DNA from 2 places in the Micromonospora sp. NPDC005203 genome. Region 1 is predicted to be linked to the other one. Evidence: riboswitches for the same ligand, from Rfam matches in the RefSeq annotation. Region 1 holds a riboswitch; the other holds the start of a gene.

What was found. A riboswitch is a leader RNA that binds a small molecule or an ion and turns the genes downstream of it on or off. The one in region 1 is predicted to bind S-adenosylmethionine.
Region 2: another riboswitch for S-adenosylmethionine. It lies ahead of thrC (threonine synthase); the one in region 1 lies ahead of ACFYPM_RS13535 (ABC transporter substrate-binding protein).

What each region holds. Positions count from the first base shown of each region.
Region 1 covers NZ_JBIAKV010000004.1:400,408-403,608, forward strand. The annotation lists gene ACFYPM_RS13530 (amino acid transporter) at 1-1,148, shown strand, start outside; SAM riboswitch class IV at 1,235-1,346, shown strand; gene ACFYPM_RS13535 (ABC transporter substrate-binding protein) at 1,642-2,556, shown strand; gene ACFYPM_RS13540 (amino acid ABC transporter permease) at 2,596-3,201, shown strand, end outside.
Region 2 covers NZ_JBIAKV010000002.1:277,665-280,865, reverse strand. The annotation lists gene thrC (threonine synthase) at 261-1,547, opposite strand; SAM riboswitch class I at 1,558-1,693, opposite strand; gene ACFYPM_RS06500 (DMT family transporter) at 1,868-2,836, opposite strand; gene ACFYPM_RS06495 (ArsR/SmtB family transcription factor) at 2,928-3,201, shown strand, end outside.

The sequences.
Region 1 (3,201 bases):
ACTCCGAGGCTCGACCGCTGGGCCGGATCAGGGGCGCCCGTCGGCTGCTCACCACCGCCGCGGTGATCATGAGCGTCTTCCTGATCACCAGCAGCGTGACGACCACCATCCTGATCCCGGCGGAGGACTTCCGGCCGGGCGGGCCGGCGAACGGCCGGGCGCTGGCCTACCTGGCGCACCAGCACCTCGGGGAGGTGTTCGGCACCGTCTACGACCTGTCCACCATCGGGATCCTCTGGTTCGCGGGGGCGTCGGCGATGGCCGGACTGCTCAACCTCGTCCCCCGTTACCTGCCCCGCTACGGCATGGCACCGGCCTGGGCGCGGGCCGTCCGGCCGCTGGTGCTGGTCTTCACCACGGTGGCCTTCCTGATCACGGTCGTCTTCGACGCCAGCGTGGACGCGCAGGGCGGCGCGTACGCCACAGGTGTGCTGGTGTTGATCACGTCAGCGGCGACCGCGGTGACGCTCGCGGCGGCCCGGCGGGGTCAGCGCGGTCGCACCCTCGCGTTCGGCGTCATCGCGGTGGTCTTCGTCTACACCACCCTGGCGAACGTGGTGGAACGCCCCGACGGCGTCAAGATCGCGGCCTGTTTCATCGGCGGGATCATCGTGGTCTCGGTGCTGTCCCGGGTGTCGCGGGCCTACGAGCTGCGGGTGGACCGGATCGAGCTGGATCCGGTCGCCACCCGGATGATCGACGAGCGGGCCGGACGACGGATCCGGCTCGTCGCCCACGAGCCCGACCGGCACGACGAGGCCGAGTACCGCGCGAAGTTGGAACAGACGATGGCGGACAACGACTTCCCCGACGACAGCGACGTGATCTTCGTCGAGGTGCACGTCACCGACCCGTCGGACTTCCAGACCGAGCTGCTGGTACGCGGCGGCCTGGCCGACGACAGCTTCGCGGTGCTCAGCCTGACCAGCTCCTCGGTACCCAACGCGCTCGCCGTCCTGCTGCTGGAGATCCGCGACCGCACCGGGCGGCGACCGCACATCTACTTCGAGTGGAGCGAGGGCGGCCCGGCCCGCAACTTCCTGCGCTACCTGGTGTTCGGACAGGGCGCAATCGCCTCGGTCACCCGGGAGATCCTGCGCCGCCAGGAACCCGACCCGTGTCGCCGGCCGCACGTGCACGCCGGCTGACCTGCGGGCCGAGCATCCTCCGGGCACGGTGAGCGTGGTCATAACGACTGGACGATCCACCCGTGCGTGCTGCTAGCCTCGCTGCAGGTCATGAGTGCCAGCGCGAAGCCCCGGCTCGCTGGCCGGCAACCCTCCTCCGCGGTGGGGTGCCCCGGGTGAAGACCAGGCACCGGCACGACGTCGGTGCAAGCGTGGCCTGGCACCCAGGTCAGCACAGACCCGGGAGAACCATGCGCACCCTCAGCACCGCCCCACCGACCGATGTCGCGCAACTCCGCGCCGGTCAGCCCACGCCGGCACTGACCCGGCGGCGGCACGTGGACATGATGCGAATGTGCAGCGCCGCGTGTCAACGCGGCCCCCGGCACTAGCGCACCTTTCTTTTCCGAGCCTTCCAGTCTTTTCCAAGCCTTTCCAGCGGTACGCCCATCGGGCGCACCGTCGGCGGCACACGTCCGTGCCCGCCGAGACACGACCCCTTTCGGAGACACCCGTGCGAATCCTTCCTGCCCTGACCCGTGCCGCAGCCCTGGGCGCGGCCACGATCCTGGTTGCCACCGCTCTCACCGCCTGCGGCGACGACACCTCGTCCGACGCCACCGCCAACCCGTACGGCCTGGCGCAGCCGGGCGTGCTGCGGGCCGGCACGCTGACCGACGCCCCGCCGAACGTGTACCTCAAGGACGGCAGGTTCACCGGCTTCGACAACGACCTGCTGACCGCCGTGGCCGGCAAGCTCGGCCTCACTGTCGAGTTCGTCGGCACCGACTTCTCCGCGCTGCTGTCCCAGGTCAACAACCACAAGTTCGACGTGGGCAGTTCCTCGATCACCATCACCGAGGCGCGCAAGAAGACCGTCGACTTCGGCAACGGCTACGACTTCGGCTACTTCGGCCTGGACGTGCCGGCCGGCTCGCCGATCACCGGCTTCGACCAGCTCGCCGGCAAGCGGGTCGTGGTGGTGCAGGGCACCGTGCAGGACGACTACGCCACCGGTGAGCAGCTCGACCCGGTCCGGGTGCCGGACTACAACGGCGCGATCAACCAGCTCAAGGCCGGCACCGCCGACGCGTGGATCGCTCCGGCCGAAATCGGCGAGAAGTCGGCCGCCGACAGCACCGGCAAGATCACCGTGGCGGCCAAGCAGCTCAGCCCGGCGCCGACCGCCTACGCCGTGGCCAAGGGCAGCGACAAACTGCGCGAGGCGCTGAACAAGGGCCTCGACGAGGTCGTCGCGGACGGCACCTGGAGCCGGTTGCAGGCGCAGTACTACCCCGGTCGGCCGATCCCGGCCGACTTCACGCCGGGCAGCGGCACTGTGTCGGCACCGACCGCGTCGGGCACGTCGTCGAAGCCGTCGGCGTCCGCGTCGGCCGTGCCGTCGGCGTCCGCGTCGGCCGCGTCCTGACCCGGTGACGAGCGAGCAGGGCGGTAGGAGAGGCGACCGATGGATCCGTTGAGCACGCTGTGGGAGACCTTCTTCGACATCGACGCGATGCGCGAGGCGCTGCCCGAGATGCTGACCGTCGGGTTGCCCAACACGCTGATCCTGGCGGTCTCCGCCGCCCTGCTCGGCTCGGTGCTGGGCCTGCTGTTGGCCGTCGCCGGCATCTCGCGCAGCCGTTGGCTGCGCTGGCCGGCGCGGGTCTACACCGACGTGTTCCGAGGACTTCCGGCCGCGGCGACGATCCTGCTGATCGGCGTCGGGCTGGCGCCGCTGGGCATGCAGGTCTGGGGACCGGACCCCTACCCGTTGGGCATCCTGGCGCTGTCGCTGATCGCGGCCGCGTACATCGGGGAGATCTTCCGGTCCGGCATCCAGTCGGTGGAGGCCGCCCAACTGGAGGGCGCCCGCGCCCTCGGCTTCTCCTGGACCGACGCGATGCGGCTGGTGATCATCCCGCAGGGCATCCGGCGGGTGCTGCCGGCCTGGGTGAATCAGCTCATCGCCCTGATCAAGGACTCCAGCCTGGTCTACTTCCTCGGCCTGGTGGCCAGTCAACGGGAGCTGTTCCGGATCGGACAGGACTACGCCGCCACCACCGGCAACGAG
Region 2 (3,201 bases), on a different contig from region 1:
ATCCACCGGCCCGGCGAGACACAGCGCGACCCATCGCACCCGCGACCCACCGCAGCGCGACCCACCGCTTGATGCACTCGGTTTCATTGAAGTCGGGGTGTCCGACAGCGGGGACACCCCGACTTCCAGAAACCCGAGTGGACCAAGGCCAGCCAAGGCCGACGATACCCACAAAGCGGGCAAAGCGACCGTGACGCGGAGGCAGGGCAGGGCAGGGCAGGACGGTCAGGGCAGGGCAAGGCAGGGCCAGGGCCAGACGGTCAGCCGAGGAGGCCGGCGTCGCGGGCGGCGCGCAGCGAGGGCTTGATGTGGTGGGTCGGTCCGACCTCGCCGGCCACCGCGTCGACGGTCTTCAGACCTTCACCGGTGTTGAACACGACGGTCTCCGCGGCCGGGTCGAGCCGACCGGATTCGACGAGCTTGCGGAGCACCGCCACGGTCACCCCGCCCGCGGTCTCGGCGAAGACGCCCGTGGTGCGGGCCAGATCGCGGATGCCGGCGCGGATCTCGTCGTCGTCGGCGTACTCCATCCAGCCGCCGGTGCGGCGGACCGCCTCCAGCGCGTAGACGCCGGCGGCCGGGTCGCCGATGTTGAGCGACTTGGCGATGCCGGTGGGCTTGACCGGGATGATCGTGTCGGTGTCCGCGTGCAGCGCGGTGGCGATCGGGTTGCAACCGGCGGACTGGGCGCCGAAGACCTTCCAGCCGCCGGCCGGCGCCTCGACCAGGCCGATCTCCACCAGCTCGGAGAACGCCTTGTCGATCTTGGTGAGCAGCTCGCCGCTGGCCATCGGGATGACCACCTGCGCCGGGATGCGCCAGCCGAGCTGCTCGGCCACCTCGTAGCCGAGGGTCTTGGAGCCCTCCGCGTAGTACGGCCGGACGTTCACGTTGACGAACGCGGTGTCCTCGAACTCGTCAGTCTCCACCAACTCGCCGCAGAGTCGGTTGACGTCGTCGTACGAGCCGTCGATGGCGACCAGCTCGCCGCCGTAGACGGCGGTGGTGATGACCTTGCCCTGCTCCAGGTCACTGGGGATGAAGACCACCGAGGGCGCCCCGGCGCGGGCGGCGTGCGCGGCCACCGAGTTGGCCAGGTTGCCGGTGGACGCGCAGGCGAACCGGGTGAAGCCGAGCGCCTTCGCGGCGGTGAGCGCCACCGAGACGACCCGGTCCTTGAACGAGTGGGTCGGGTTGGCGCTGTCGTCCTTGACCCACAGCGGCGCGGTGATGCCCAGTTCGGCGGCGAGGTGCGGGGCCGCCACCAGCGGGGTCAGCCCCGGGTCGAGGGTGACCCGGCTGGCCGGGTCCTGACCGGCGGGGAGCAGTGCCGCGTAGCGCCAGATGTTCTCCGGGCCGGCCTCGATCTGCTCGCGGGTGACGGTGGCCAGTGCGGTGGTGTCGTAGTCGACTTCGAGGGGGCCGAAACACTCGTAGCAGGCGTGCTGGGCGACGAGCGGGTAACGGGCCGAACAGGCGCGACAGACCAGGGCGCGGGCGGGGCTGGCGGAGGTGTCGATGCCGGAGGCGGCGAGCGTCGACGTCATGTCGAGGGTCCTCTCATCTTTCCCCACATCGCACGGTGCGGCGGGGACGGAATTGGCACCTGCCCCACGGGTCGCTCAGCGGTGAGCGCGCGGGGTGGTTGCCGGGGCGTCGTCGGGCCGTATCCCTCAGCCCCTCTGGATGAGGTATGCAGTTGTGCCGTCGAGTCTAGGCAACTATCTCCGTCGCCTCTACCGCGGATCCCACGCTGTGAGCCGAACAACTCAGCGAGTTACCGGCGGCGGCGCCCCCCGAGGTAGATCGCCACGGCACCGAGGGCGGCCAGCAGGGCTCGCTGGGCCTGAGGGCACCGGCGGGTGGGTCAGCGGGCGCTCACCGCGACCGGGTCGACCACGGCGATCTGGTCCGTGGTCGCGGTCGACCGCGGCGGCGACGAGGGCCGAATCCGAGGCCGGGTGGCGAGGTTGGCGGCGACCAGCGCACCGATCGTGATGGCAGCCCCGACCAGCTCGATGGGCTCCGGGCGGTAGCCGCGGGCGATCTGCACCGCGAAGGTGGTGACCGGAACCAGGTTCATGAACAGCGCCGCGTTGGCGGCACCGAGCCGCTGCACACCGGTGTTCCAGGCCAGCACCGCGATCACCGCGCCGACGACCACGGCGTACGCCAACTGTGGGGTGACCGCCGCGAGGTCGGCGGCGGCCGGCGCGTGCTGCCAGCCGACGGCGTCCGCGCCGATGCTCGTGACCAGCATGGCCGCCGTGCCGGCGAGCGCCGTCAGGGTGGTGAAGCGCAGTGGGGACCAGTCGCCGAACCGGCTGGCACCGTGTGTGTAGATGCCCCAGCCGAGGACCGCGCCGATCATCATCAGCCCACCGAGACCGAACTGGCCGAGCCCGGCCAGGCTCCCGCGGGTGATCACCAGGCCGACTCCGAGGAGCGCCACCAGGGAGAGGGCCAGCAGGAGCGGCTTCGGCCGTACGCCGTCGCGCGCCCAGCGGACCAACTGGGTGATCAACGGGGTGGTAGCCACGAACAGGGCGATCTGCTGCGGGGCGGCGTGTTCGAGCGCCAGGTTGGTGAGCACGTTGAAGCCGGCGAAGCCGACCACGCCGAGCAGCACGATCTCGCCGGTCCGACCGCCGTGCCGCAGTGCGCCGGAACCTTCGCGGAGCAGCAGGATCGCGACCAGGATGGCGCTGGCGAGCAGGTAGCGGGCGGTGGTGAGGTTGAGCGGGTCGACCCGGGTCAGCGCACTGGCCAGGACCGGGAACATCACGCCCCAACCGAGCACGGCGAGCAGCGGGTAGGCGGCGGCACGGGGTCGCATCGTCAGCTCCAATGTTCGAGTATCGTCGAACCAACGACGTCGACCATAGGACGTTGTTCGAAGGTTGTCGAACAAGGGTTACACTGGTCACATGGAGCCGCACGAACCCGACCTGACCGACGTACCGGTCACCAGCGTGCTGGCCGCACTCGCCGACGACGTGCGGCTACAGATCGTGCGGGCGCTTGTCGAGAATGGCGAGGCGGCCTGCGGGAGCTTCGACTTCGGCGTCTCCAAGGCGACCCGCAGCCACCACCTCAAGGTCCTGCGCGAGGCCGGCCTGACCCGCACCCGGGCCGCCGGCACCAGCCGCCTGGTCCGGCTCCGCCGCGACGAACTGGACCGCCTCTACCCCGGCCTCCTGG